DNA from 2 places in the Mesorhizobium sp. B3-2-1 genome. Region 2 is predicted to be linked to the other one. Evidence: predicted binding sites of a transcription regulator. Region 2 holds the regulator's gene; the other holds the start of a gene.
The links. The regulator LexA, encoded in region 2, represses DNA repair genes until DNA is damaged. The targets are predictions, from matches to a motif close to TGTTCNNNNTGTGTTCNG.
Positions count from the first base shown of each region.

Region 1 (15,492 bases), on a different contig from region 2:
GCGCCGAGCAGATGCCTGACACGCGTCAGCACATCCGACAACTCCGCGGCTTGCCTGTCGTTCAGGCCCGCGGTCAGGCAGGCGAGATCACGATCCGTGGACGCGCGCTGAGAACTTGCGAAGGATTCTCGCGACCGCGTAGGCCGCCGATTCGAAATCGGGCGAAATTATCCATCTTCCGGAGGAATCCCAAGCTTTTCGGGTTGGATAGCACCTCGAGCCAATTGCCTTCGTTCGGTGCTGCGCCAGACTCTATGCAAGGGAGCGAGCCATGAGTGATCGGAAAAGGGCAGTGCAGGCGCGCATATACGGCAAGGTCCAAGGTGTCGGCTATCGGATCTGGGCGCAAGGCGAAGCGACGAGGTTCGGGCTGCTGGGCTGGGTGCGCAACGAACGAGACGGCTCGGTTACGGCATGGCTTACCGGCGCCGACGCAGCCATCGCGGCCATGATCGAACGGCTTCGGCAAGGCCCGCCCGGCGCGGCTGTCTCGCGGATCGATCTGGAGGAGCTGGAGACCTCGATCACGCCTGAAGATTTCAGGATCATAGCATAGGCAGGTCCCACCTCCTCTTGAATTAATTGAACGTTCGTTTTATTATTGCCGTCCAACGAGGCGACGATGGCACGAACCACAGGATCAGACGGCGAGCGAACCGAAGCGGCAGTCCGCGACGCGGCGGTCACCCTGATCGCGCGTTACGGCTATGAAGCGATGTCGATGCGCCAGTTGGCCGCCGAGGTCGGCGTGCAGGCAGCCGCGCTCTACCGCTATTTCCCGACCAAGGAAGACCTGCTGTTCACGCTGATGCGCGAGCATATGCAAGGGCTTCGCGAGGCCTGGGAGCAGGCTAGGCCAGCCGGCGCGGATCCGGCGTGGCAGCTTGCCGCCTACGTGCGCAACCACATCGCCTTTCATATCGAACGCCGCCACGCCACACATGTCTCGAACATGGAATTGCGCAGCCTATCGCCCGACAGGCTGACACAGATCCTGCGCATGCGCACGGCTTACGAAAAGGAACTGCGTTCCATCCTGCGCGATGGCGCCGAGGCCGGAGTCTTTCACATCGAGGACACCGGCCTGACGGCCATGGCGCTGATCCAGATGATGACCGGCGTCATCGTCTGGTTCCGGCCAGGCGAGCGATTGTCGATCGCCGAGGTCACGGCGACATATCTTTCGATGACAATGCGCCTGGTCGGCGCGAACGTCGGCATTGGTACCGGGGAGGAACGGCATGTACACGAACACGCTCGGCTTCGGGCATGACGAGGATATCGAGGCGCTGCGCGACATGGTCAGGCGCTTCGCGCAGGACAGGATCGCGCCGATCGCCGCCGACATCGATCGCGACAACGAATTCCCGGCGCATCTGTGGCGCGAACTCGGCGCGCTCGGCCTGCTCGGCATAACCGCCGATCCCGATTTCGGCGGCAGCGGCATGGGCTATCTCGCCCACGTGATCGCGGTCGAGGAGATTTCGCGCGCCTCCGCATCGGTCGGCCTCTCCTATGGCGCCCACTCCAATCTCTGCGTCAACCAGATCAACCGGTGGGCAACGCCGGCACAGAAGGAAAAATACCTGCCGCCGCTGTGTTCGGGCGAGCACGTCGGCGCACTCGCCATGTCGGAGCCGGGAGCCGGCTCCGACGTGGTCTCGCTCAAGCTGCGCGCCGAAAAACGCAATGACCGCTATGTGCTCAACGGCACCAAGATGTGGATCACCAACGGCCCGGACGCCGAAACGCTGGTCGTCTACGCCAAGACCGACCCGGAACGGGAATCGCGCGGCATCACCGCCTTCATCGTCGAAAAGGCGATGCCGGGGTTTTCGGTGGCGCAGAAACTCGACAAGCTCGGCATGCGGGGGTCCAACACCGGCGAACTGGTTTTCTGCGATGTCGAGGTGCCGTTCGACAATGTGCTGCACGAAGAAGGACGCGGCGTCGAGGTGCTGATGTCTGGGCTCGACTATGAGCGCGCCGTGCTTGCCGGCGGCCCGATCGGCCTGATGGCGGCATGCCTCGACGTGGCAATCCCCTATGTTCACGAGCGCAAGCAATTCGGCCAGCCGATCGGGGAATTCCAGCTGGTACAAGGCAAGCTTGCCGACATGTATACGGCGATGAGCGCCGCGCGCGCCTACGTCTACGCCGTCGCCGCCGCCTGCGACCGCGGCCAGACCACCCGCAAGGATGCCGCCGGCTGCGTGCTGTTTGCCGCCGAGAGAGCGACGCAGATGGCGCTCGACGCGATCCAGCTGCTTGGCGGCAACGGCTATATCAACGACTATCCGACTGGCCGGCTTTTGCGCGACGCCAAGCTCTACGAGATCGGCGCCGGCACCAGCGAAATCCGCCGCTGGCTGATTGGGCGGGAAATCATGGCGGAGGGGGTGTGAGCATGGCCACGCTGCAAACCCAGATCTCGCCCTCCTCCGAAACCTTCCGCGCCAATGCCGAACGTATGCGGGCGCTGGTTGCCGACATCGCCGAGAAGGCCGCGGCCGTCGAACGCGGCGGCTCGGACGAGGCACGCGAGCGGCACGTTTCGCGCGGCAAGCTGTTGCCGCGCGAACGCCTGGCGCAATTGCTGGACACCGGCTCGCCCTTCCTCGAGATCGGCCAGTTCGCGGCGTGGTCCATGTATGGCGAGGAGATCTCGTCGGCCGGCCTGATCGCCGGCATCGGCCGCGTCGAGGGCACCGAGGTGATGGTCGTCGTCAACGACGCCACGGTGAAGGGCGGCACCTACTATCCGCTGACAGTGAAGAAGCATCTGCGCGCACAGGAGATCGCGCTGCAGAACAACCTGCCTTGCGTCTATCTGGTCGACAGCGGCGGCGCCAATCTGCCCAACCAGGACGAGGTCTTTCCCGACCGCGAGCATTTCGGCCGCATCTTCTACAACCAGGCCAACATGTCGGCTGCCGGCATTCCGCAGATCGCCTGCGTCATGGGTTCCTGCACCGCTGGCGGCGCCTATGTGCCGGCGATGTCGGACGAGACGATCATGGTGCGCAACCAGGCGACCATCTTCCTCGGCGGACCGCCGCTGGTGAAAGCGGCCACCGGCGAGGATGTCAGCGCCGAGGAGTTGGGCGGCGCGGATGTACACACCAGGCTTTCCGGTGTCGCCGATCACTATGCGCTGGACGACGAACACGCGCTCGCCATTTGCCGGCGCATCATCAAGAACCTGAATCGGAACAAGGCTGTAAGCCTGAGCCTACAGAACGCGATTCCGCCGCTTCATCCGGCGGATGAACTTTACGGCATCGTCCCGACCGACCTGCGCCAGCCCTATGACGTGCGCGAAGTGATCGCGCGCGTTGTCGACGGCTCCGAATTCGATGAGTTCAAGCAGAACTATGGCACGACGCTGATCACCGGCTTTGCCCATCTCCACGGCATGCCGGTCGGCATCATCGCCAACAATGGCGTGCTGTTTTCCGAAAGCGCGCTGAAGGGCGCGCACTTCATCGAATTGTGCTGCCAGCGCAAGATCCCGCTGGTTTTCCTGCAGAACATCACCGGCTTCATGGTCGGCAAGAAGTATGAGGCGGGCGGCATCGCCAAGGACGGCGCCAAACTGGTGATGGCGGTGGCGACCGCCAGGGTGCCGAAAGTGACCGTGATCATCGGCGGTTCGTTCGGGGCCGGCAATTACGGCATGTGCGGCCGCGCCTACTCACCGCGCTTCCTTTGGATGTGGCCCAACGCCCGCATCTCGGTGATGGGCGGCGAGCAGGCGGCAACCGTGCTTGCCATGGTCAAGCGCGAGGGCATCGAGCGCAAGGGCGGGGAATGGAGCGCCGAGGAGGAGGCGAAATTCAAGAAGCCGATCCTGATGAAATACGAGCATGAGGGTCATCCGCTCTATTCCTCGGCAAGGCTCTGGGACGACGGCATCATCGATCCGGCCAGGACACGCGAGGTGCTGGCGCTCAGCCTGTCGGCCGCGCTCAACGCCGAGATCGAGGAGACACGCTTCGGTGTGTTCAGGATGTGATGATGAGCGCCACGGGCGACCGGATCAGCGTTCACACCGGCGACATCACCAAGCTGGCTGTCGATGCCATCGTCAACGCAGCCAACTCCTCGCTGCTCGGTGGCGGCGGGGTCGACGGAGCCATTCACCGCGCCGCCGGGCCGGAGCTCGAATTCGAATGTCGCATGCTCAATGGCTGCAAGACCGGCGATGCAAAGCTGACCAAGGGTTACCGGCTGCCGGCCCGCCATATCATCCATACGGTCGGGCCGGTTTGGCAGGGCGGCGGCAAGGGCGAGGCAGAACTGCTCGCCTCCTGCTACCGGCGCTCGCTCGAAATCGCTTTTGCCAATGACTGCCGGACAATTGCCTTTCCAGCAATCTCGACTGGTGTCTACCGGTATCCGAAGGCTGAAGCGACTGCGATCGCGGTCCGCACGGTCGACAGCTTCCTCGCACGGAACACATCGCCGGAAACCGTTACTTTCTGCTGCTTCGATGACCCGACTTCAGAACTATACCGAAGAGCCATTGCTACTCTGGGGAAGCTGAACTGTATGGACCAATCGATTCATCACCATAGCCAAATGAAAATTTCCACCGGCGAACTGGCGGCGGCACCGAATATTCGCTATTGCTCACACCGGGTTGGGCAATTGGCGTGGGGTGAAAATGGTTCCGAAATATTGTCGCAAGTCGGCTGCGTCGATACTTGCAGGAATACTAATGTTCTCGGCGACCGGCATGAGCATGGCCGAATCGCTTGCAGGCAGCAAAGGCCACATTCGTTTCCCGGTCTATTTGGCACCAGGTTCCACCGGCGGCTGCGGCAAGCATTACCGCGAATACGTCGCGGCACGCGGCCATTCCGCCTATGCAATGACGCCATTCAACTGGGCGACCGAGTTCACGATCTGCGGCATCTCTCTCAACGCGCCGTCACAACAGGCGGCCGAGTCCAAGGCAATGCAGTCCTGCCAGGCGGCCCGCAAACAATGGAAGGTCTCCACAGCCGGTGCCTGCGGCCTCGCCGCGTCAAAATAGGCCATCGGCCTCAAACACTTTTTTCCTGGGGGGAGCAGAATGAAATCCATGATCATCAAACGGGCAGCCGCATCGATGCTGGCCGGCCTGCTTGTCGTGACGACAGTCGGCGCCGCGACGGCGGGATCACTGGCGGGGAGCAAGGGAGACGTGCATTTTCCGCCAACCATGGGCTCGGATCCGAAGAGCGAATGCAACGTTGCCTACAAGGCTTATATCGCGGCGAGCGGCCATTCGGCCTACGCCACGACTTTTTATTCGCGCGTTGTCGACCTCTACATCATCTGCGGGACGAAGCTCAATGCGCCGTCGCAGAAGGCGGCGGAAGATATGGCGCTGCGCAGCTGCCAGGCCGGCTTGACGCGGTGGAAGGTCAAGACCGCGAGCGGCGGCTGCGCTATCTCGGCGTCGAAGTAGGCAACCAGACGAGATTTTTTTCCGAGGGGGGGGAGCAACATGAGATCCACGAATTCCGGACGGACAGCCACGGCGATACTGGCCGGGTTGTTAATGATCACTTCGTCCGGTTTCGGCGTGGCCGGATCACTGGCGGGAAGCGAGGGAGACAAGCGTTTCCCGCCGTCTTTGAATGGCGATCCGAAGTCGCCGTGCACAAAGGCCTACAAGGCCTATGTCGCGGCCACCGGCCATTCCGCCTATGCCACCACGCCGTACTCCAGGGTGGTTTCTCTCTACATCCTCTGCGGCGCGCGGCTGAACGCGCCGTCGCAAAAGATGGCGGAGGAACTGGCCATGAAATCCTGTCTGGGCACGCGCGCTCACTACAAGGTGACAAACGGCGGCGCCTGCGAGATCGCCGCGTCCAAATAAGCGGGCGCCTGCCGGAACGGCGCCGCCCGACGCAAATCCGGGAGGCTCCATGTTCACGAAAATCCTGATCGCCAATCGGGGCGAGATCGCTTGCCGCGTCATCCGCACCGCCCGCAAGCTTGGCGTGCACACCGTCGCCGTCTATTCGGATGCCGATGCGAGATCCCTGCATGCCGAGATGGCCGACGAGGCGGTCCATATCGGTCCCTCGCCTGTCGGCGAGAGCTATCTGCGCGGCGACAGGATTGTCGCGGCGGCGCTGGGAACGGGCGCGCAAGCCATTCATCCCGGTTACGGATTCCTGTCGGAGAACCCCGATTTCGTCGACCAGGTAGCGGCGGCGGGCCTCATTTTCATCGGCCCCTCGGCGGCCTCGATCCGCGCCATGGGGCTGAAGGACGCCGCCAAGCGGTTGATGGAGAAGGCCGGCGTTCCGGTGGTTCCAGGCTATCATGGCGAGGCGCAGGAGATCGTGCTGCTTGCCTCAAAGGCCCGCGAGATCGGCTATCCCGTGCTGATCAAGGCGCGTGCCGGCGGCGGCGGCAAGGGCATGCGCCGGGTCGAGCATCCCGATGATTTTTCCGAAGCGCTGTCCAGCGCCCGGCGCGAGGCCAAGGCCGCCTTCGGCGACGACCGCGTGCTGGTCGAGAAATATGTCGACAAGCCACGGCATATCGAGGTGCAGGTGTTCGGCGATAATTTCGGCAATGCCGTGCATCTCTACGAACGCGACTGCTCGGCGCAACGCCGCCACCAGAAGGTGATCGAGGAGGCCCCCGCCCCCGGCATGACGCCGGCTTTGCGCAAGGCAATGACGGAGGCGGCGGTAAAGGCCGCCAAGGCAATCAACTATTCCGGCGCCGGCACCATCGAGTTCATCGTCGACGCCTCGCAAGGCCTCAAGTCCGACCGCTTCTGGTTCATGGAAATGAACACCCGCCTGCAGGTCGAGCATCCGGTTACAGAGATGGTCACCGGCACCGATCTGGTCGAGTGGCAATTGCGGGTCGCCAGCGGGGAAAAACTGCCGAAGTCACAAAGCGAGATCGCGCTTGCCGGCCATGCTATCGAAGCGCGCATCTATGCCGAGGACGCGGCCAAGGGATTTCTGCCGGCAACGGGCACGCTGCACCACCTGAAATTTCCGGGTGTTGCCCCCGAAGGCGCTGCGATGCGCATCGAGACCGGCGTGCGGGCCGGCGATGCAGTCTCGCCCTATTACGACCCCATGATCGCGAAGCTGGTCGTCCATGCCGGGGACAGACAGGCGGCGCTGGAAGCGCTCCGCACAGCGCTCGCGCAAACCGAGATTGCCGGCTCCACCGTCAATACCGCTTTTCTTGCCGCCCTTGCGGCCGATCCGGATTTGGCGGCAGGCGACGTCGACACCGGCCTGATCGGGAGACACCAGGAAGCGCTGACGGCGATAGCCCCGCCGACCGGCGAAATCATCTCGGCCGCCGCCCTGGCGGCCTCGGGTGCCGGAGCATTGCCGTGGTCGGACGATCCGTGGTCGTCGCTTGCCGGCTATGCGCATTTTCAGGCCCTGGTGCGGCGCATGCGGCTGAAGTTCGGCGACGAGGCAATTCAGGCAAAGGTTTCAATGCGGCCGGACGGACGCTTTCAGGTGGCGCTCGATGCGCCTTACGACAGCATCAATTCGCATGACCTTCGCGCCGTTCCCCGCCTTGCCCGCTGGCCTGGCCACATCACGGTGTTCGAAGGCGCTGTCGGCTATACTTTCACCGTGCCGGATTCCCTGGCGAGGAGCGATGAAGCGGCTGCCGCCTCCGGCAGCCTGCGCGCGCCGATGCCGGGCCTCGTCAAGCTTGTGCGCGTGGCGAAAGGCGACGCTGTGATCAAAGGGCAAATTCTGTTGATCCTCGAGGCGATGAAGATGGAGCACACCATCGCCGCCCCGCATGATGGGGTGATTGCCGAGATCGCCGGGGAAGGGTCACAGGTCAACGACGGCACGGTGCTGGTGCGGTTCGTCGAGGAACAGGGCGCATCGACCACCGCCACCGGCCGATAGAAGGAGCGCATCGCGAGCCGCAAACAGAAATGGCCGGGACGAACCCGGCCATTTCCTTAGATTATCTGATCGCCAGAGCGGTTACTGCGCGATCGGTGCGTATTTGCCGTTGTGCCACTGATTGATGTCGTAGCTGGCATTCTTGAGGTCGCCCTTCTCGTCGAAGGTGACGTCGCCGACAACGGTGCTGATCGGCGTGCCGTTCTTCAACGCTTCGGCAACCTTGGCCGGATCGTCGCTGCCGGCACGCTTGATTCCTTCGGCGAAAGCCTGGACCACGGCGTAGGAGAACAGCGTGAAGCCTTCCGGCACGAAGCCGCCGGCCTTGATCTTCTCGACGGCGGCCTTGGCTTCCGGCTTTGCCTGCGGATCCGACGGGAACACGAACATGGTGCCCTCGCCGGCCGGGCCGGCAACCTGCCAGAATTCCGGCGAGGCGATCGAATCCGGCATGATCAGCTGGAACTTCAGGTTCTGCTCCGCCGCCTGACGCAGGATCAGGCCGGCCTCAGGATGGTAGCCACCGAAATAGACGACATCGGCCTTGAGGTCCTTCAGCTTGGTGACAAGCGCCGAATAGTCCTTCTCGCCGGGGTTGATGGCATCATAGTAGACTTCCTTGAGGCCGCCAGCGTTCATGGTCGCCCTGACGGCGTCCGCCACGCCCTGACCGTAGGCGCTCTTGTCGTGCAGGATCACGACATTCTTGCCGGCGTACTTCTTGGCGATCCACGGACCGATGAAGGCGCCCTGCGCGTCGTCACGCGTATAAAGACGCATGATCGTCGACCAGCCGTTCTTGGCCGCCGCATCGGTCAGCACCGGGTTCGAGGAAGCCGGGCTCATCATCAGCGCACCGGCTTCGGCATAGACCGCCGAGGCCGGGATGCTCGAACCCGAGCAGGCATGGCCATCGATGAACTTGACGCCGTTGGCAACGATGCGGTTGGCGACCGACACGGCCTGCTTGGGATCGCACTGGTCGTCCTCGATGTCGAGCTTGATCATCGAGCCGTTGACGCCGCCCGCGGCGTTGATGGCATCGGCTGCGGCCTGTGCGCCTTGCTTGAACTGATCGCCGATGGTCGCGAGCTGTCCGGTCATCGGGCCGACCACCGAGACGGTGATGTCGTCGGCGAATGCGACCGGCGCGCTCATCATCAGGCCGAAAATGGCCGCGCTCAAAATCCTCAGTTTTTTCATGACAATGGAACTCCTCCACTCACGCGCGGCCGCCCCGGCTGCGCTTCTTCCAGAGAGGCGGGACAATTTCATCCTTCATCGGGCCTGTCTAGGCGCATTGACGCCGCTCGATTGGGCCTGCGCGGCCTCATCCACGCAAAAAAGCCACGCCAGCCTTGTTTCGGCTGGTCGTGGCTTTTTTGCCTGTCAGGCTGTTTCCCCGGCGCCCCCGCGCTGTGAACCCAACCCACCTTCCCTGTCTTCCTGTTGGCCATGATCTTGCCGAAGCCCCGATCCACTTCGGGATCATGGTCCGTCGCGCGGCTTGGACCTGCCGGCCTGCCGCATTCTTTTCATTGTTGGCCTGTGGCCTGGCTGTCTGCGCAGCCTTATCCCTGTTGGCCCGACCGTCTTTTAGCGGCCTTGGCCGGAGCGTCCCCGCCTGACGGAACTCAGTGCATGGTCATCCATTCGCGAGCTTCGCGCAGGGCCTTGGCGATCTCGACCTTCGACATGGCCGCCGAGAGTTCCGAGCGCAACTCCGCGGCGCGGGCCGAACCCTTGATGGCGGCGATGTTGAACCATTTGTGGGCGGCAACGACGTCGGTCTCGCAATCGCGACCGGTCGCATACATCATGCCCAATTCGAAAAGAATGTCGGCCTGGGCAGTTGCCCCCATGGCGCCGAAGCCTGCTTCAAGCATTTCAAAACGTGCCATTTTAGTCCCCTGTCTGGCTCCCGAGAGCTGCCTCCGTTTGTCTTGTCCGGGCCGCTCTTTCGATGCTTTCGAGAATGCCGCGCAGGCTTGAATCCGTCGTTAAATGGCGTGCTTAATTTGAGGAAAACAAAGCTAAAACAAGAGGTAAACGCGGAAATTCGTTAAGGATACGAAGCCAGCAATTCGGCTGGTTTTCGTCAAATTTGACGAAAGTTTTCGGGGCCGCAATCAATACTCCGCTAACCACGGGAAACAAACGCGACGCGCCGATCGTTTTCATTTCCGCGCCGACAAGGCGAATTCAGGCGCTTTCAAAATGCCGAAGTCTTCCGTTGCGGCACCGCTTTTGTTTTGACGGAAGCTGGATTAGCTTACGTTTGCGTAAGCGGCAGACCGGCGAGGCGGAGCATCCGGCCGGCCATCCAAAGGGAGGAAGACATGTTTCGAAAAGTGAGCCTGGCCCTAGCGGCCACTTTGATGCTGGGCGGCGCAGCATGGGCCGATCCGATCGAGGGCAACTGGAAAACGCAGGCGGGCGACACCGCGGCCATTTCAGGCGGCGGTTCATTTTCCATCACGCTCAAGTCCGGTAAATATGCCGGCAAGACCATCGGCTCGCTCACGGCAGCCGGCGATAACAAATATACCGGCAACATCACCGATCCGGCAAACGACAAGACCTATTCCGGCAAGGCGACATTATCGGGTGCCTCGCTCAAGATGAGCGGTTGCGTGCTCGGCGGACTGATCTGCAAGAGCCAGATCTGGCACAAGCTCTGATCGTCAATCCCCTTGTGATCTCAAAACGGGGCCTGGCGGGCCCCGTTTTCGTTTTATCGAGGCGCAGGCAGTGGCGCTCGATCGGCATTCGGGTAGCCGGCAAGCCAGCCAATATCCCGTCAATCAATTTGAACCGCAGATGAACGCTGGCATCAGGGCCGGTTCAGAGGCGTCAGCGCATTCTCCGGCGTGTTGAAGGAGACACGGACCCAATGCTTGCTCGCCGCTTCACCATCGTCTGCCTGCTGATGAGCCTGTTTGGAATGTTCTTCGCCATCCTCGTCGCCGAAGCGGGCCGTTCCCCCCGCTCGTGGGACGAAGCCACCAGAATGTGCCGCCTCGCCTGCCCGACCAACCTTCGCCACTGAAACAGAGAACCTCGAAAAGAAAAGCACAGACATCATGAACCGCATCGCCGCCAATCTCTCCAGGATCCTCCGGCTGCTGCCGCGGGCGGCGCTTATCCTGATGCTCCTGGCCGCTCCGGTCCTGGCAGTGCCGATGATGCGCGCCGATGCCGGCTCGACGATCGAGGCGCCGGCGCTCAGAAAGTCCGGCGTCGGGTTCGTGCTGCTGGTCAGCCTGCAGCGCGGATAAGAAAAAATGGCGCTTTGAGCGCCTTCGGCGGCGAGCCCCCTCCCAACCGCCCGTCCAAGTCTCTATATTGAGCCATGGAAAAGCGAATCTACCCCCAAGCCATCGAATCGGTTGTCATGCCCGAGCCTTTTGGCCGGCAAAGCTTCGACAACGCCAAAAAGGCCGTTGCCGCGCTCGAGGTGCTCTACGACCGCAACACCAAGTTCCTGCGCGACTCCTTTGCGGCACTTGCCGCGGGCGGCGACAGCAGCAAACGTTACCGGGCCTTCTATCCTCAGATCGGCGTCACCACGAGTTCGTTCACCCAGGTCGACTCGCGCCAGGCCTATGGCCACATGCCGACACCAGGTCATTTCGCTACCACGGTCACCCAGCCGATCCTGTTCGAAGCCTATCTCACCGAGCAACTTCGGCTGATCATGCGCAATCACGGGGTGTCGGTGACGGTCTCTGAATCGACCACGCCGATCCCGCTGCATTTTGCTTTCCTGGAAGGCACCTATGTCGACGGCGCCGCTGCCGAACGTATCGAGCGGCCGATCCGCGACCTGTTCGACGTGCCGGACCTCGACGGCACCGACGACCAGATCGCCAACGGTACGTTCGAGGCCGCCTTCGGCGAGCCCCGGCCGCTGGCGCCGTTCACGGCGCAGCGCATCGATTATTCACTGCACCGCATGACGCATTACACCGCAACCAGCCCGCAGCATTTCCAGAACTTCGTGTTGTTCACCAACTATCAGTTCTACATCGACGAGTTCGTCGCCCGCGCCCGCGACCTGATGGAAAAAGGTGGTGACGGCTACGCGGAATTTGTCGAACCTGGCAACGTTATCACCCGGGCCGGGCAGCGCGCGCCCAGCGAGGGCGTAGCGCCACAGCGCCTGCCGCAGATGCCGGCCTATCATCTGAAGAAGCCGAACCATGGCGGCATCACCATGGTCAATATCGGCGTGGGCCCTTCCAACGCCAAGACCATCACCGACCATATCGCGGTGCTTCGGCCGCATGCCTGGGTGATGCTTGGTCACTGCGCCGGCCTGCGCAACACCCAGGCGCTGGGTGACTATGTGCTGGCGCATGCCTATGTGCGCGAGGACCACGTGCTGGACGACGATCTGCCGGTCTGGGTGCCGATTCCGCCGCTGGCCGAGATCCAGGTTGCGCTGCAGGAAGCGGTCGCCGAGGTCACCGGCCTGTCGGGCTATGATTTGAAGCGCATCATGCGCACCGGCACCGTCGCCACTATCGACAACCGCAACTGGGAACTGCGCGACCAGCGCGGACCGGTGCAGCGCCTGTCGCAATCGCGCGCGATCGCGCTCGATATGGAATCGGCGACGATCGCGGCCAATGGCTTCCGCTTTCGCGTCCCCTACGGCACGCTGCTGTGCGTTTCCGACAAGCCGCTGCATGGCGAACTGAAATTGCCTGGGATGGCGACCGAGTTCTACAAACGCCAGGTGGCGCAGCACCTGACCATCGGCATCAGGGCGATGGAGAAGCTGGCCGAGATGCCGATGGAGCGGCTGCATTCACGCAAGCTCCGGAGCTTTTCGGAGACAGCATTCCAGTAGGCGTCGCGCGAAGCCTCGGCGAGGCAATTCGTCGTCTTGCTCAGGCCGCAATTTGGCCGATAAGCAAATCGAACGGATCGACAGGTGGCATTCAGCGGACACGACCTCGCAGACACGACCTCAATGACAACAGGCGCTCGCTTGAACATGACGGCTGGGCTGGCATTCCTGGCGATGACGGCATTGTCGGCGGCTTTGTTGGCCGGGTTCTTCGGCGCGCTGCACCCCGCTTTCGATTCCTTCTCGCATTTCCGCATTCACCTCAGCGTGCTGATGGCGCTTTTGGCGCTGCCCCTGCTTGCGAGTTCCTACCGGCTGCAGGCGGCCGCGGCACTGCTCTTCGCCATCGGCTGCCTGGCCACGACGGCAAGCGCGTTGCCCAGGCCGTGGCCGCAGCCGGCGGTTGCCAAGCCCGCCGACCAGATCGTCTACAGCCTGCTGCAGATGAACCTGCGCTTCAACAACCCAACGCCGAAGAAAGTGCTCTCGCTGATCGGCCGCACCAATCCGGACGTGATCACGCTCGACGAAGTGTCGGCGATGTGGTCGACCGAGCTTGGCTACATCGCCAGCGCCTACCCCTATCGGATCCTCTGCCCCTACCCGAACGGCATGTTCGGCGTGGCGCTGCTGTCGCGCCGGCCGTTTGCCGCCAATACCGCGCCGCGTTGCGAGCCGCGCGGCGCCATGGCGACCGCCACCATCGACTTAGGCGGGAGCGATGTCGATGTCGCCGCGATCCATTTGAGCTGGCCCTGGCCGAAGGAGCAATACTGGCAGATCGGCGAACTGGCGCAGCCACTGGCGGCGCTCGGCGAGACCGCGATCATGGCCGGGGATTGCAACGCCGTGCCATGGAGTGCGGCGGTGCGGCGGGTAGCGGCTCTCGGCGGACTGAAACTCATGCCTTCAGCCGGCCCGACCTGGATCCACCGGACATTGCCCGACTTCCTGCGCCGCTATGCGGGGCTGCCGATCGACCAGGTGTTCAGCAAGGGCGGGCTGACCATCCTGTCTTCGACGCGGCTGGAGGATACCGGCTCGGATCATCTGCCGGTGCTGGTCGAGTTCTCCGTCCGCACGAGCGACAAGCAACCCCATGACGAGCATGAGAGCGCGCTCGCGGCACGCGACGTTCCAAACAGGCCGCGCGGCTGATCCGAAACGGAGCCAACGCTCGCAGTGCGCACCAGTCAAGGCTTGGTCAGCGCGTCGACAAGGTGCTCGACATGGCCGCCGCCACGATGCTCGCGCGCGTCGAAAGCATTCTGCTTGGCTTCGTATTCGGCATAGATGGTGTTGATGCGCCGCCTCGCCTCGAGGTGTGTGCCCGTGCAGAACCAGTTGTCCGGACGCTCCAGGCCGGCAAGCGCAGTCTCGGTGGCCCGCATCATGCCTTTCGCAATCCGGCCATGGGTGTGCTCGTGCTTGCGGACGCCGGCCATGAAACGGTCCCAGCGCTTGCGCAGACCTTGGCTTGTCGGCGAGAGCCGCGGGAAGGTGTAGGTCAGGTCGAGTGTGCCGTTGGCCTGTCGCAAATGACAGGCCCCATCCTGGCGGCTGATGTCGAGATCCCAATGTACGGTGTAGCCGGTTTCGGCGATAGCGCGCGTCATATAGCCGTGCTTGGGTCCCTGCCGATCCATGGCCTCGATAAGGTCGGCCCCGGTCCTTCCGGCAACATCATAGCTACGCACGTGAACGACGAGCCTTGTGCCCGCCGATGCGGCTGACACACAGGACAGCACACAGGCCGCAGTGAGCATCGTCAGGCTGGTCAGGCGCATGTCCGCCTCCCCTTTGTCAGTGGCCAAGCAGACCACACTCGGCGCTGCGCTTCAACGGGCTTGAGCGAAGCCGCCCGTTTCGCAACGGCGAGAAACAGATCCGCTGCCGCTCGCATGGCCGGTATTTCTTCCGCCGGGTCGAGACGGCCTGCCGGCGCTCGGCTCACATACCTTGGTAGACCGGTCCTTCACCGCCTTGCGGCGGCACCCAGTCGATGTTCTGGTTCGGGTCCTTGATATCGCAGGTCTTGCAGTGGACGCAATTCTGCGCGTTGATGACGAAGCGCACGTCCTTGGCTTGCGGATCGGCGGCGGCGTTGCCATCCTTGTCCACCCACTCATAGACGCCCGCCGGGCAATAGCGCGTGGAAGGTCCGGCGAAGACATCGTGCTCGGAGCGTTGCTGCAGAGCCATGTCGCCGACGATCAGGTGCACCGGCTCGTTTTCCTCGTGATTGGTGTTGGACAGGAACACCGAGGAGAGCCGGTCGAAGGTGAGCACGCCATCCGGCTTCGGATAGGCGATCTTCTTGTGCTGGGCGGCAGGCTCGAGCGTGGCATAATCGGCCTTGCCATGCTTCAGCGTGCCGAAGGGCGAGACGCCGAACAGCGTGTTCAGCCACATATCGAGGCCGCCGAGGCCGACGCCGATGATGGTGCCGAAGCGCGACCAGAGCGGCTTGACGTTGCGCACCTTCTTCAGGTCCTTGCCGATGTCGGTCGCCCGCCAGGCTTCCTCGTAGGCGGAAAGCTCGTCATTGGCACGGCCGGCGCCAATCGCCTCGGCAACATGATCGGCCGCCAGCATCCCCGACAGCACCGCATTGTGGGAGCCCTTGATGCGCGGCACGTTGACGAAGCCCGCCGCGCAGCCCATCAGCGCGCCGCCGGGGAAGGACAGTTTGGGCACCGACTGCCAGCCGCCTTCGGTGATGGCGCGCGCGCC
Region 1 covers NZ_VFTI01000006.1:181,242-196,733, reverse strand. Annotated here, with positions in the region: gene FJW08_RS08915 (acylphosphatase) at 272-556, shown strand; gene FJW08_RS08910 (TetR/AcrR family transcriptional regulator) at 623-1,273, shown strand; gene FJW08_RS08905 (isovaleryl-CoA dehydrogenase) at 1,242-2,405, shown strand; gene FJW08_RS08900 (carboxyl transferase domain-containing protein) at 2,408-4,015, shown strand; partial or broken gene FJW08_RS08895 (O-acetyl-ADP-ribose deacetylase) at 4,018-4,539, shown strand; gene FJW08_RS08890 (hypothetical protein) at 4,739-5,038, shown strand; gene FJW08_RS08885 (hypothetical protein) at 5,078-5,455, shown strand; gene FJW08_RS08880 (hypothetical protein) at 5,495-5,869, shown strand; gene FJW08_RS08875 (acetyl/propionyl/methylcrotonyl-CoA carboxylase subunit alpha) at 5,919-7,904, shown strand; gene FJW08_RS08870 (branched-chain amino acid ABC transporter substrate-binding protein) at 7,986-9,107, opposite strand; gene FJW08_RS08865 (sel1 repeat family protein) at 9,539-9,805, opposite strand; gene FJW08_RS08860 (DUF2147 domain-containing protein) at 10,244-10,585, shown strand; gene FJW08_RS32365 (hypothetical protein) at 10,798-10,953, shown strand; gene FJW08_RS08855 (hypothetical protein) at 10,988-11,182, shown strand; gene FJW08_RS08850 (AMP nucleosidase) at 11,299-12,759, shown strand; gene FJW08_RS08845 (endonuclease/exonuclease/phosphatase family protein) at 12,907-13,917, shown strand; gene FJW08_RS08840 (DUF922 domain-containing protein) at 13,953-14,546, opposite strand; gene FJW08_RS08835 (electron transfer flavoprotein-ubiquinone oxidoreductase) at 14,710-15,492, opposite strand, start outside.
Region 1: a site for LexA is predicted at 9,928-9,945, ahead of FJW08_RS08865 (sel1 repeat family protein). Genes of this name have one in related genera too.

Region 2 (15,492 bases):
CGGCTGCTCGAGCCGTTCGGCGAGACCGTGTCGATGTTGCGGGCTCGCGGGCATCGGCTCCGCCTGATGCTGCCGACGGTGCCGCATGTCGCGGATACCGTGCGGTCCGCAGTCACGCGCTGGGACGAGAAACCCGAGATCATCCTCGAGCCCGAGCGCAAATGGCAGGCCTTCGGCAAGGCCGACGCCGCGTTGATCGCGTCCGGCACGGTGTCCCTGGAACTGGCATTGTCCGGGGTGCCGATGATCTCCTGCTACCGGCTCGACCCGGTCGCGCGTGTCGTCGCGCCGTATCTCGTTTCCGTCTGGTCGGCCCTGCTGCCCAACCTGATCTCGGATCGCGCGTTGATCCCGGAATTTTACAACGAGTATGTCAAACCGAACAATCTGGCGCGCCAGCTGGAAGCGCTGTTGGCCGACAGTGGCATGCGCACCTGGCAGAAAGATGGGTTTGCCGCGATCTCACGGCGCATGGCAACGGACAAGCCGTCTGGTGAGATCGCGGCGCAGGTGGTGATGGGGTGCGTGAAGAGAGTGAGTAGAGTAGAGTAGGCAGTAGTGAGTGGTGAGTAGTGAGTTAGCACATCCTCCAATCTCACTACTCACTACTCACCACTAACTTGTCTCAGCGCTTGGCGATCGGCACGTAGTCGCGCTCCGGCGCGCCGGTGTAGAGCTGGCGCGGGCGGCCGATCTTCTGGCGCGGATCCTCGATCATTTCCTTCCATTGCGCGATCCAGCCGACCGTGCGGGCGACCGCGAACAGCACGGTGAACATGGTGGTGGGGAAACCCAGCGCCTTCAGTGTGATGCCGGAGTAGAAGTCGACGTTGGGATAGAGTTTCTTCTCGATGAAATAGGGATCGGTCAGCGCGATCTTTTCCAGTTCCATCGCGATGTCGAGCAGCGGATCGTCCTTGATGCCGAGTTCGCCTAGGACCTCATGCGCCGTCTTCTGCATGATCTTGGCGCGTGGATCATAGTTCTTGTAGACGCGGTGGCCAAAGCCCATCAGGCGGAACGGATCGTTCTTGTCCTTGGCACGGGCGATGAATTCCGGGATGTGATCGACATGGCCGATCTCGCCCAGCATGTTGAGCGCCGCTTCATTGGCGCCGCCATGGGCCGGGCCCCACAGGCAAGCGATGCCGGCGGCAATGCAGGCGAAGGGGTTGGCGCCCGAGGAGCCGGCGAGACGAACGGTGGAGGTCGAAGCGTTCTGCTCATGATCGGCATGCAGGATGAAGATGCGCTCCATGGCGCGCGCCAGCACCGGGTTGATCTTGTATTCCTCGCAGGGCACGGCAAAGCACATATGCAGGAAGTTGGCGGCAAAATTCAGCTCGTTCTTCGGGTAAATGAAAGGCTGGCCGATGTGGTACTTGTAGGCCATGGCCGCGATCGTCGGCATTTTGGCGATCAGGCGCATGGAGGCAACCATGCGCTGGTACGGGTCGGAGATGTCGGTCGAGTCGTGATAGAAGGCCGATAGCGCGCCGACCACGCCGCACATCACCGCCATCGGGTGCGCGTCGCGGCGGAAGCCGGTGAAGAAGCGCGACATTTGCTCATGCACCATGGTGTGGCGCGTCACGCGATAGTCGAAATCGTCCTTTTGCGCCTTGGTGGGCAGTTCGCCGTAGAGTAGGAGATAGCAGACCTCGAGGAAGTCGCCGTGTTCGGCCAACTGGTCGATCGGGTAGCCGCGATGCAGGAGGATGCCGGCATCACCGTCGATGAAGGTGATCTCCGACTCGCAGCTTGCCGTCGAGGTGAAGCCGGGGTCATAGGTGAAGGCGCCGGTGGTGCTGTAGAGCGAGGCGATGTCGATGACGTCAGGTCCGACCGAGCCGCTTCGCACCTTGAATTCGTGGGTCTTGCCGGCGAATTCCAGCGTTGCCGTGGCCTCCTGGCCGCCCATATCCAGTTTTTTCGCAGCTTCGGTCATTGCAAACTCCTTCTTGTTTCCTCATGCCGGCAAAGGCAAATTCCGCAGAGCGACACGTCGAAATCACCGCAATGCGCGTAGTCGCCACCGCATTTTAGGAGGTGCGTGCCAGATTGGGCCAGGGCCTAATGTTGCACTGCGAAACGCGCCTTTCAATGCCAATCTTCTTGGGCCAGTTTCTTCTTGGGCCAGTTTTCTCCTAATCGATTTGATCCGCTATGCGCGCGAGGCTTTCCTCGCGCCCCAGCACGGCCAGCACGTCGAAGACGCCTGGCGAGGTGCTTTTACCGGTCAAAGCGGCCCGCAACGGCTGGGCCACGGCGCCAAGCTTGTAGCCGCCGGCCAGCGCATAGTCGCGGATCGCGGCCTCGGCCGTGGCCGCTGTCCAGTCGCCGGACAGCGCATTCAAAGCTTCGTGAGCGCCACGCAGGATCTTGCGGGCATCGTCATTGAGCAGGAGAGCCGCCTTGTCGTCGATCGGCAGTGGCCGCGTGGCAAACAGAAAGCCGGCGCCGTCGACGAGCTCGACCAGCGTCTTGGCGCGCTCCTTCAGGCCTGGGAGCGCTGCCAGCAACTGCGCCTTGTTCTTCTCGTCGAGGCGCGCCGCCATCGCCGGGCCACTCTCCAGATAAGGCAAGGTGGCGATGAAGATGTCGAACAATTCGATATCGGCCATGCGGCGCATATGGACGCCGTTCAGCGCCTCGAGCTTGGCGAAGTCAAAGCGCGCCGCGCCCTTGTTGACGTCGCCGATATCGAACCAGGAGATCATGTCCTTGATCGACATGATCTCGTCATCGCCATGGCTCCAGCCGAGCCGCGCCAGGTAATTGAGCAGCGCCTCCGGCAGATAGCCCATGGCACGGTAGGCCTCGACGCCCAGCGCGCCATGGCGCTTCGACAGCTTGGCGCCGTCGGCGCCATGGATGAGCGGGATATGCGACATCGAAGGCACGTCCCAGCCCATGGCGTTGTAGATCACGGTCTGGCGCGCGGCGTTGGTCAGGTGATCGTCGCCACGGATGATGTGGGTGACGCCCATGTCGTGATCGTCGACGACGACGGCATGCATGTAGGTCGGGTTGCCGTCCGAGCGCAGGATGATGAAATCGTCGAGATCCTTGTTGGGGAAGCGCACCTCGCCCTGGACCCGGTCCTGCACCACCGTCTCGCCCTCGGTCGGTGCCTTGATGCGGATGGCGCCCTTGACGCCGGCGGGCGCCTCCGACGGGACGCGGTCACGCCAGTGGCCGTTATAGCGAGGCGGCAGGCCCTTGGCGCGGGCCGCCTCGCGCATCGCCTCGAGCTCGGCTGAAGTCTCGTAGCTGTAATAGGCCTTGCCCAGCCGCACCAGTTCCTCGGCGACCTCCCGGTGGCGCGGCGCGCGCTCGAATTGGGAGACCGCTTCACCGTCCCATGACAGGCCGAGCCAGGTCAGTCCGTCCAGAATGGCTGATGTGGCCGCCTCGGTCGAGCGCTCGCGATCGGTGTCCTCGATACGCAACAGCATCGTGCCGCCGGTGTGCTTGGCATAGAGCCAGTTGAACAGCGCCGTGCGTGCGCCGCCGATGTGCAGATAGCCGGTCGGCGAGGGGGCAAAACGGGTGATGACCTTGTCGGGCATGAAACTCTCGGAAAACGTCTGAAGCTGGGTGCGGAGTGCGCGGACTTTCGCGCGTCGCGCGTTCATGTAGCATAGGGTGTCGAGGGCGCAAGGGGCAGACCCGATGACTGGACGAGGCCGGGGCTCGGATCGGGGCGAGGGCGCCATTGTCGGCGTCAGCGAGCGGTCCCTGTTTACAACGCCTCCGGCGATCCCACTGCCATCGCCGCTCGTGGCTGCGCCCGCAATCCAGCCGCCGCAGGCGGACAGCCCGGCGCCAACTCCGTCTCCCGCCGCGCGCGGGATTGTGCGCGTGCGCCGGCAAATCGGCCTGATTGCCTTGCCTCGCCTGCGTCACGGCGTGGCCAAGGCGGCGGAGCTGGAACTCGACCGGGGCATCGCCTTCCTGCTGGTGCCGGTCTGCCTGGCCGTTGGGGCGATCGGCTACTTTTCGCTGGCGTCCGAGCCCGATTTTGCAAGGCCCGTCGCTGCCGTGATGCTGGCGGCGATCTGTGCATTCGTCTCCCGCTCTTGGCCGAAAACCCATCTGTGTTTCATGGCAGTGCTGTTGTGTGTGCTTGGCCTGCTCGCGGCGAAGGTCGAAACATGGCGAGCCGGAACCCGGATGCTGGGCTCGGAGATATCGACGCAGCTGACCGGCCGCGTGGTCTCGATCGAAGAAATGGAGACCGGCCGCATCCGGCTGACCATGGACGTGATTTCGACGGCCCGCCCGAAACTGCGCTATGCGCCGGAAAGGGTCCGGCTTTCGGCACGCAAGATACCGCCGGAAATGACCGCCGGCTCGCTTGTCACAGGTTATGCCAAACTGCTGCCGCCGACCGGTCCGGTGCGGCCGGACAGCTACGACTTCTCCTTCGAGAGCTATTTCGCCGGCATCGGCGGCAGCGGCTTCTTTCTCGGCAATCCAACCGTTGTCTCCGCCGACGACGGTGAGATGCCGCTGCCGGCACGCCTTTTTTCTGGCATCGAAGATGCCCGCGAAGCCATCGCCGACCATATCAGGGGCAGCATTGGCGGCGCCGAAGGCGAGATCGCGGCGGCGCTGATCGTTGGCGTGCGCGCCGGCATTCCCAATGAAATCAACGAAGCGATGCGGCGTACCGGCATCTATCACATCATCTCCATTTCGGGACTGCATATGGCGCTGGTGGCCGGCACCATCATGGGTCTGTTACGCGGCGTCTTCGCGCTGTTTCCAGGCTTTTCCGCGCGCCGGCCGGTGAAGAAATACGCGGCCGCCGCCGCACTTTTCTCTATCGCCGCCTATCTCGTCATTTCCGGCGTCGTCGTCGCCGCCGAGCGCAGCTTCATCATGCTGGCGGTGATGCTGGCCGCCGTCTTGTTCGATCGCGCGGCACTGACCATGCGCAACCTGGCGATCTCGGCGATCGCCGTCATCCTGGTTTCCCCGCACGAGGTCGTCGGCCCGAGCTTCCAGATGTCGTTCGCTGCGACAGCGGCCTTGGTAGGCGCCTATGCCGGCTGGGCCGACCACCATGCGGGAAAGACGAGGCCACCGCCGCCAAAGCGATCCCTGCCCGGGTTCCTGACGCGAAAGTTCCTCTTGGCGACAGGTGGATTGGCCGTGACATCCATCATCGCCGGCAGCGCAACGGCGCTGTTTGCCATCTGGCATTTCCAGCGGGTGTCGCCGCTCAGCCTGTTCGCCAATCTGGCCGTCATGCCGATCGTATCGGTTGTGATGTTCCTGGCTGTCGCCAGCGCGTTGCTGATGCCGTTCGGGTTGGATTGGCCGGCTCTCTACCTCATGGGCAAGGGCCTGACGGCGATGATCGCCGTATCGGCGTGGATATCGGAGCGCTCTCCGATCGATGGGGTCGGGCTGATCTCGCAGCAATCCGTGCTGCTGGTCACCGTCGCGCTGGTCATCGCGACGATGGCGACGACCTGGCTGCGGCTTGCCGCGCTGCCATTCGCGCTTGCCGGCCTGTTGACCGTGTCGCACACGCGCACGCCCGATGTGCTGATCTCGGAAGATGCGCGGCTGGTCGCATTGCCGATCGGCAATGGCGAACTGGCCGTCAACCGGGAACGTCCGAACGAATTCGCAGCCGAAAACTGGAAACGCGCCCTGGTCTCAGAATCAATCGTCAAACCGGAAATGTTCGACAAGACGGACGGGCAATTCGACATCGCTAGTCCCACCGACCTGCCGCAGGGATCGCCGTTCTATTGCCGCGAAGGCCTGTGTCTTGCCAGGCACCCATCCGGCGCAATCATCGCCTATGTCGAGGATCGCAAGAACACCTGGAAGGCCTGCGCCTTCGCCGACCTGATCGTCGTCAATGACGCTACCGCCTATGACGCCTGCCACAATCCGCTGGTTCTCGTCGTCACGAAACGGCAACTCGCCCGCAAGGGGAGTGCCGCCGTCTTCTTCGATCCCCAGTCGGCCACGAGCCCGGCTGCGATCGAATTCGCCGTCGACGGACCATACCGGCCCTGGCACGAGCAGCGAAAATTCTCACGCGAGGCGAGGGGGCTGCCGCCCTATAAAAAGCCTGACAAACCCGATGGCAAACCGGTTCAGTAGCGTCTTATCAGCCCGACCAGCTTGCCCTGCACCTTGACCCTGTCTGGCCCGAAGATGCGTGTTTCGTAGGCTGGATTGGCGGCTTCGAGCGCGATCGAAGCGCCCTTGCGGCGAAACCGCTTCAGCGTTGCTTCCTCCTCATCGACCAGCGCCACGATGATTTCGCCCGGACTTGCCGTATCGGCATTGCGGATGATGACCGTGTCGCCGTCGAAGATACCGGCCTCGATCATCGAGTCGCCCTTGACCTCCAGCGCATAGTGCTCGCCGCCCATGATCATGTCCGGCGGCACCGAAATCGAATGCGTCTGATGCTGGATGGCATCGATCGGCACACCGGCGGCGATACGGCCCATGACCGGAATGGACACGGCTGAAACCGCATCGTCGTCGTTACCGGCCGCCGGCAGGCGAGAAGGCGCCGCCGCCGGCCTGATCTGGCGGCCGAGACCGCCTTGGCCAAGGCTGCCCTGGATGACGCTTGGCGAGAACTTCTTCGCCGCATTGAGGCCCGGCGCGATCGAGTCCGGCAGCCGCAGCACTTCCAGCGCGCGCGCCCGGTTGGGCAGCCGGCGAATGAAGCCGCGTTCCTCCAGCGCCGTGATCAGGCGATGGATCCCCGACTTGGAGGCAAGATCGAGCGCTTCCTTCATCTCGTCGAAGGAGGGCGGTATCCCGCTTTCCTTGAGCCGTTCGTGGATGAACATCAGCAGTTCATGTTGCTTGCGTGTCAGCATGGCGGCCCCCAAGGCATTGAACGAAAGGTCTGAACCAGAATCGAAAAACAAACCCAGAACAAACACTATCTGTTCCAGTTGTGTTCCGCAACCGTTTAAAGTTTAATGAATTTGTTAAGGCATCTGAAGTTTTTTGCCCGCGACAGCGGACGGCAATCGACCTTTTCCGCCGTCGGCAAGCACATTGAAATCGTTTTGGTTAATGGGCTGTGGCCCATCCTCCGCCGAGGCTTGGCATCAGTCTTTTGGAGGGCTTTTCCGGGGGTGGATCGTAAAAATTGTGGATCCATCATTCGCGGAACGAAACGAAATCAAAACGCCAACGATCGTAGCTTCGGGCAGCGATGGATCCAGGCGTCCGGCCGGCCCCGATCAAGTGCGTGCGAACAGGCGTCGCAGGAGCGCTGAAGTCATCCCGAACTCGCTTTCGAGCTGCCGGCGCGGGCAGCGTATTCGGTTGCGCCGCTGTCTTCGCTGTGGACGTAGACACGCAGGGTGTAGCCGATATGCGCCGTCATCAGCGCCTTGGCCCGCTCGACGTCACGATCGAGTGCCGCTTCCATGATCGCGGTATGGTGTTCGATCGCAATCGCTTCGCGCAGTGCCTTCATCGCCGCTTCATAGCCATCCTTGAGGCCAGCCGCGGCCCGCAATGTCGGCGCCAGACCAAGAAAGCGATGGTGCCGGCGCAGCTGATCCGAGATTGTCGAGCGGAAACGCAGCAGCCAGTCGCATGTGGCGGCGCTCAGTAGCGCCGCATGGAAAGCCTCGTGGTTCTCGTCCCATTTGTCGACGGCCGCATCCGAGGGATCGTCGACCGCGGTCTTGCAGCGGGAGAGCCGGTAGTGGGCGGTGACGACAGCATCCTCCCACTCCTTGCCGCCTTTCTCCATCGCTTCGAGGAACAGGGGGATCTCGACCACCATCCTGGCGCGCGCCAGATCCTCCAGTTCGGCCCGCGACACCGGAGCCACGGTAAAGCCGCGATTGCTGATGGCGGTGACTAGGCGTTCGGCCTCGAGCCGCGACAAGGCTTCTCGCAACGGCGTCCAGCCGACGCCGTAGGTACCGCGCAGCGCACTCAGCTTGAGCGGGGCGCCGGGCATGAGGCGCGTGGTCAGGATATCGCGCCGCAACAGCTGATAGGCTGCCTCCGTCTTTGTGGAGCTGGTTTGATCCTGCATCGCGGTCCATCCGTCGTCTGGCAGAGAAAAATTATATATGATGTCGGAGCATGGCAAGAATTATATATAATATTTGACACGGGCCGGCGGACTGACCATGATCGCCGCAGTAGCCGCGCTCCAAGCGGCGCTGATCAAATCTGGGAGGAAATGATGTTGAAGTCGAAATCCGCTTGGTTGTCGGGTTTGTTCCTGGCCGGCGCATTGATGGTGAGCGCGGGTACTGCCGCTGCCGATCAGATACGCATCGGCATTGCCAATTTCGGCGAGCACCCCCAGCTCAACGCCGCTATAGCCGGCTTCAAGAAGGCGCTGACGGATAATGGCTTCGTCGAGGGCAAGGACGTCGTCTATACGGAGAGCCATACGAATTTCGATGCATCGCTGGTGCCGCAGATGATCGCCAAGCTGCAAGCGGAGCAGCCCAAGCTGATCTACACCATCACCACGCCGGTCTCGCAGATCGCCAAGAAGGCGCTCGCGGGCTCCGGCATTCCGATCGTCTTTGCCGCGGTCACGGATCCGGTGGCGGCCAAGCTGGTACCGTCATGGGACTCCGGAGACGAAGGCATGACCGGCGCCAGCGACCTGCAGGACGTCGCCGCGGTAATGGCCTTCACCAAGAAGCTGCTGCCGAACGCCAAGCGCTTTGGCGTGCCTTACAATCCGGGCGAGGCCAACGACGTTGCCTTGGTCGAAAAGATCAAGGCGGCGGCACCCGCCGCCGGCTTCGAGGTCGTGGAAGTCGGCATCGACAACGTCAATGACATCCAGCAGCGCATCGCTTCGCTTGCCGGCAAGGCCGACGTGATCTACGGCCCGGCTTCGAACCTGATCCAGCCGGCGATCGCCGCTGTCTCCGCGGCCGCCCGCCAGGCCGGTATTCCGGTCGTCAATTCCGATGACAGCGCGGTCCGCAACGGCACCGTGCCGGCAAGCTTCGCGGTCAATTACACGCAGGTCGGTATCAACGCCGGCAACATCGCCGCCGAAATCCTAAGGGGCAAGGATCCCAAGACGATCGCGCCGTCACGTCCTGCCTACAAGGACCACATGGCGACGATCTCGCGCAAGGCGATGGCGGCGTTCGGCATCGAGATACCGGCTTCGATGGCCGATTGCGGCTGCATCGTCGACTGACATCGGGGCTGTGAGGGTGACGGCGCGGACGCCGTCACCTTGAGGTCAGGGAGGAACGATGCTCGAGATCCGATCCGCGCGCAAAGTGTTCTACAAGGGCCAGGCCGACGAGAAGGTCGCGCTGGACGGTCTCAGCCTGTCGCTTGCCACGGGCGAGTTCGGCATCGTCATCGGCTCCAACGGAGCCGGCAAGAGCAGCATGCTCAACGCCATTTCCGGCGCCCTGATCCTCGATTCCGGCCAGATCCTGATCAACGGCACCGATGTGACTGGCATGCCCGTGCACAAGCGCGCCGCGAAGCTGGCTCGGGTGTTCCAGGACCCGATGCGCGGTACCGCCGCCAGCATGACGGTCGCGGAAAACATGCTGCTGGCTGATTTGCGCAGCAGCAAGCGCACTTTGCGCCAGGGCCTGAACGCCACCCGGCTTGCGTCCTACAGGGAACGCCTATCGATACTGGGTCTCGGCCTCGAAAATCGTCTCGGCACGCGCGTCGACCTGCTCTCGGGCGGGCAGCGGCAATCCCTGTCTCTGATCATGGCAGTCGGCGGATCGCCGGACCTGCTGCTGCTCGACGAGCATACCGCGGCACTCGATCCGCGCACGGCCGAGATCGTCATGCAGGCAACGGTGCGCGCCGTCAGCGCATTGAAGCTGACGACCTTGATGGTGACCCACAACATGCAACACGCCGTCGACTATGGCAGCCGGGTGATCATGCTCGACGCCGGCCGTGTCCTCCTGGAGGTCACAGGCGAAGAGAAGGCGAGGGTCACGGTTATCGATCTGATCGGCCATTTCTCCGTCAAGACCGACCGCATGCTGCTGGCGAGCTGATCATCATGGGCTTTATCGAGGACGTTCTCACCAGCTTCGTCGCGATCATGCCGGTCACCCTGGCGCAAAGCCTGATCCTGGCCTTTGTCGTGCTCGGGATCATGATCCCGTTTCGGATGCTGAATTTTCCCGATCTCACCAGCGAAGGCGCTTTTCCGCTGGGCGGCTGCGTCTGCGGCGTTCTCCTTGCCGCCGGCGCATCGCCGCTGATGGGCATCGCTGCCGCCCTCGTTGCCGGCTTTGCGGCGGGCTGCTGCACTGCCTTCATCCATCTGCGCTTCCGCATCCACACGCTTCTTGCCGGCATCCTGATGATGACGATGCTCTACAGCATCAATCTTCGGATCATGGGTAAGTCCAACCTCTCCGTGTTCGGGTCGCCGACGGTGTTCGACTGGGTGCCGTTCGCGCGGCCGGGTTTCCCCGCCAGCAAGATCGCCGTCGCGGGCCTTCTCGCGCTTGTCGCCTTCATGCTGCTCTACATGTTCTTCAGGACCGAGAAGGGGACTGCCGTGCGCGCCGTGGGCGCCAATCCTGACATGGCCGAGGCGCAAGGCATCAATGTCTGGGCCGCGACCATAGGCGGTGTCGGGTTGGCGAGCGCTTTTTCGGCTTCAAGCGGCGCGCTGATGGTGCAGTCGCAGGGGTTCGCCGACGTCAATATGGGCCTGGGAATTCTCATCAATGGCCTTGCCGCGCTGATGATCGGCGAGGCCGTCGTCGGCAAGCAGACGGTCTGGCGTCAGTTGCTGGCGCCCTTCGCCGGCGCGATCATCTACTACCAGCTGGTGTCGTTCTGCCTCGCCGCCGGCATGCCGCCGCCTGATCTGAAGCTTGCAACGGGCCTGTTCGTGCTGGCCATGCTTGCCTTGCCCAGCCTGAAGCGCAGCCGGGGAGCCGCACCGGTACGCGAAGCCATTCGTGAGTAACCAGGACGTGAATAACCAGGGAATGTCACAGATCATGCACGCAACGCTCGATCTAGCAGCCGTCGAAGCCATGGACGCGGCGGACCCACTGCGTGCCATGCGCGACCGGTTCATTTTGCCGGAAGGCGTCATCTATCTCGACGGCAATTCGCTCGGCGCCGCGGCACCCGCGATTTTCAACGAGCTGCAGAAGGCAGCGACGCAGGAGTGGGCGCAGGATTTGATCCGCGCCTGGAACACCGCCGGCTGGTTCGACATGCCGGTCGCGCTTGGCGACCAGTTGGGACGGCTGATCGGTGCGGCGGCCGGTCAGACGGTGGTCTGCGATACGACCTCGATCAACATCTACAAGGTGCTGCATGCCGCACTTGGCATGCGGCCGGACCGGTCGGTCATCGTCGCTGAGGGCGACAGTTTTCCAACCGATCTCTATATGGCCGAAGGCGTGGCCTCGACGCGGCCCGGCACCGTGCTGCGGCTCGAGGGCGTCGATGCGCCGACTATCGAGGAACTGATCGACGAGCGCGTTGCGGTCATCCTGGTCAACCATGTCAATTACAAATCCGGCCAGCTGCGCGACATGGCGGCGCTGACATGCAAGGCCCATCAGGTCGGTGCGCTGATCGTCTGGGATCTCTGCCATACGGCCGGCGCCTTGCCGGTCGAACTCGACAGCACCAATGCGGATTTCGCCATCGGCTGCACGTACAAATATCTCAATGGCGGTCCGGGCGCGCCAGCCTTCATCTACGCCGCCGAACGTCATCACGATAGAGTCCAGCAGCCGCTCAGCGGTTGGTGGGGCCATGCGCGGCCCTTTGCCTTCGAACAGGGTTATGCGGCCGGCAGCGGCATCCGCAGGTTTCTGTGCGGCACGCAGCCTGTCTTGTCGATGCGGGCGCTCAAGGGAGCACTGGACCTTTGGGACGATGTCGACATGGCGGCGGTGCGCAAGAAGAGCATTGCACTCACCGATCTGTTCGTCCAACTCGTCGAAACCAGATGCGGCGCCTACGGCCTGGAGCTGGAAAGCCCGCGCGACGGCAAGCAGCGCGGCAGCCAGGTGTCGTTCCTCCATCCGCACGGCTACCAGGTGATGCGGGCACTGATCGAGCGCGGCGTGATCGGCGATTTCCGTGCGCCGTCGACGATCCGCTTCGGCTTCACGCCGCTCTATGTCCGTTACGCCGATGTATGGCAGGCGGTCGAGGTACTGGAAGATATCCTGCGCACCGGCGCCTGGAAGGATGCGCGCTTCGCGGTCAAGACGGCGGTGACCTGAAAAGTCGGCGCAATTCCTGTGGGAAACCTGTGATGCGGTTTTCCCACGGGAATTGCGTCAAAACAAAGAGTTCAAAGCCGGGTACGGACGTTCCAGAGTTCCGGAAACAGGACGACCTCGAGCATCTTCTTGAGGTAGGAGGCGCCCGATGTGCCGCCGGTGCCGCGCTTCAGGCCGATGATGCGTTCGACCGTGGTGACGTGGTTGAAGCGCCAGCGGCGGAAGTAGTCCTCGAAATCGACCAGTTTCTCGGCCAGTTCGTAGAACATCCAGTAGCGTTGCGGATCGCGGTACACCGTCTGCCAGGCTACAAGGACCTCTTCGTTCTCCGTTCGCGCCTCGCGCCAGTCCGTGCGCTTTGCGTCCGCGCCAATATCGAAGCCGTTGCGCGCCAGAAGCAGCAGCGCTTCGTCGTAGAGCGACGGCTCGGCCAGGATCACCTCCAGCTTCTGGCTGAGGTCCGGCCGGTGCTTGTGCGGCCCGAGCATGGCGAGATTGCGATTGCCGGCCATGAACTCGATGGCGCGATACTGCCAGGACTGGAAACCCGAGGACTGGCCGAGCGCGTCGCGGAACTCGGTGTATTCGCTGGGCGTCATCGTGCGCAGCACGTCCCAGGCATTGTTCAACTGCTCGAAAATGCGGGCGACGCGCGACAGCATCTTGAAGCTCGGCTCGAGCCGATCGGCACGGATCGAGCGGATCGCCGCGCCAATCTCATGCAGGGCGAGCTTCATCCAGAGTTCCGATGTCTGGTGCTGGATGATGAACAGCATCTCGTCATGCGCCGACGACAGCGGCGCCTGCGCGTCGAGCACTTTCTCCAGGTGCAGATAGTCGCTGTAGGACATGCGTTCGTTGAACGACATCTCAGCACCTTCGGACGCCGGATCGTAGGGCTCGCTCAATTGATTTTCTCCGTGCGCAGCCGGAAGCGCTGGATCTTGCCGGTCTGGGTCTTGGGCAGGGCGGCGATGAATTTGACCGATCGCGGATATTTATAGGGCGCGATGATTGTCTTGACGTGGTCCTGCAGGCGCTTGACGGTCATCGCGTCCGGCGCGACGCCTTGTACCAAGACGACATGCGCCTCGACGATCTGGCCGCGCTCGCCATCCTCGGCGCCGATGACCGCGCATTCGGCGACATCGGGATGCGACAGCAGCGCCGCCTCGACCTCGGGGCCTGCGATGTTGTAGCCGGCGCTGACGATCATGTCGTCGGAACGCGCTGCGAAGTGGAAGAAGCCGTCCTCATCCTGCGTGAAGGTGTCGCCGGTGAGGTTCCAGCCGTCGCGCACATAATCCTTCTGCCTGTCATCGGCCATGTAGCGGCAGCCGGTCGGACCGCGCACCGCCAGCCGTCCGGTCTCGCCACGCGGCACCTCGCGCATCTCGTCGTCGACGATGCGCGCCTCGTAGCCGCCGACCGGCTTGCCGGTCGAAGCCGGCTTCCTGTCGTCGAAGCGGTTGGAGATGAAGATATGCAGCATTTCGGTGGCGCCGATGCCGTCGAGGATCGGCTTGCCGGTCTTTCGTGTCCACTCTTCGAAGACCGGAGCCGGCAAGGTCTCGCCGGCGGAAACGGCAACGCGCAGCGATGACAGGTCGGCGCCTTCGTCCATGGCCTTCAGCATGGCCCGGTAAGCGGTCGGCGCGGTGAAGGAAATGGTCGCTTTGTAGGTCTCGATGATGTGGATCATGTTGGGCGGCGTCGCCTGCTCCAACAGCGTCGCCGCCGCGCCGAATCGCAGGGGAAAGATGGCGAGCCCGCCGAGACCAAAGGTGAAGGCGAGCGGCGGCGAGCCGACGAAGATGTCGTCGGGCGTCACCTGCAGGACTTCACGGGCGTAGGCATCTGCGATGATCAGGAGATCGCGGTGGAAATGCATGGTAGCCTTCGGCACGCCCGTGGTGCCCGAGGTGAAGCCGAGCAGGGCGACATCGTCGCGGCCGGTGCTGACGGCGGTGAAGGTAACAGGCTTATCGAGGGCGGCGCGGTCGAGTTCGGCGTCATGGTTGGCGGTGCCGTCGAAGCCGATCACCTGCTTCAGGAACGCGCTGTCCTTGGCGCAGGCGGTCATCTCGTCCATCAGCCTGGTGTCGCAGAGCGCGGTCGTGATCTCGGCCTTGTCGACGATCTTGGTGAGTTCACCGGCGCGCAGCATGGGCATGGTGTTGACGACGACAGCGCCGACCTTGGTGGCGGCCAGCCAGCAGGCGACCATTGCCGGGTTGTTGGCGGAGCGGATCAGCACCCGGTTGCCCGGCTCGACGCCATAATTCTCGACCAGCGCATGGGCGAGCCGGTTCGTCCAGTCTGACAGTTCCTTGTAGGTGCGGCGACGGCCATTGCCGATCAGGGCGGTGTGGTCGCCGAGGCCCTTCTCGACCAGCCTGTCGGTCAGTTCGACACCGGCGTTGAGGTGTTCTGGATAGTCGAAGCCGTCGAGCAGGAAGTCCGGCCATTGCTCGGGCGGCGGCAGATGATCGCGCGTGAACGTGTCGGTATGCGCTGAAGGCCCAAGCATGTCGCCGCTGTCCCTATCTGCTGCCCGGCCAGCGTGCTGGACACGTGACCAGAGGCGGTGGATCTGAATTCCTGTCTCTCGCGAAAGGCTTCGTGCGGCCGGAAAACACCTTGTCGACATGCCACCGGAAAGGTCACCATCGACACGTTCGGACAGCACAGCGGACCTCCCATTTTGTCGGCTGTTCCGTAGGCAGGATCGCACCACTCGAAATTTGCTTCAAGCCTAAAATGTTTTGCCGTGGAGCATTGACGCAAGACGTGGCGGCGGCCATTGCTAGTGTTGAAACGATGCCGCTTCGGGGAGGGTGCCGATGCTCGACCATCGCATTGCCGACTGGGACAATGCCTACGCCAACGGCGCCAATATCGCCGGCAGCGACCGTTGGCCGGCCGCCTGGGCGGAACCCGCGCAAGCGTTTCGTGACGCACTGTCGGCGCAGGGCCGGGCACGGCTCGACATCGCCTATGGTGATCGGCCGCGCAATCGGTTCGACCTTTTCCTTCCCAATAGCGCTCCCAGAGGACTCGTGGTGTTCATCCATGGCGGCTATTGGATGGAGACCGACAAGAGCTTGTGGTCGCACCTCGCCGGTGGCGGGGTCGGCAACGGCTTCGCCGTGGCGATGCCGTCCTATACGCAATGCCCGGACATACGCATCGCCGGCATTGTCAGCGAAATCGGGGCGGCGATCGGCAAGGCGGCGACCATGGTCGGGGGACC
Region 2 covers NZ_VFTI01000002.1:24,851-40,342, reverse strand. Annotated here, with positions in the region: gene lpxB (lipid-A-disaccharide synthase) at 1-552, shown strand, start outside; gene gltA (citrate synthase) at 626-1,948, opposite strand; gene gltX (glutamate--tRNA ligase) at 2,148-3,572, opposite strand; gene FJW08_RS01980 (ComEC/Rec2 family competence protein) at 3,676-6,129, shown strand; gene lexA (transcriptional repressor LexA) at 6,123-6,866, opposite strand; gene FJW08_RS01970 (GntR family transcriptional regulator) at 7,277-8,050, opposite strand; gene FJW08_RS01965 (ABC transporter substrate-binding protein) at 8,204-9,190, shown strand; gene FJW08_RS01960 (ABC transporter ATP-binding protein) at 9,249-10,028, shown strand; gene FJW08_RS01955 (ABC transporter permease) at 10,034-10,957, shown strand; gene kynU (kynureninase) at 10,992-12,239, shown strand; gene kynA (tryptophan 2,3-dioxygenase) at 12,311-13,147, opposite strand; gene FJW08_RS01940 (AMP-binding protein) at 13,144-14,769, opposite strand; gene FJW08_RS01935 (alpha/beta hydrolase) at 15,083-15,492, shown strand, end outside.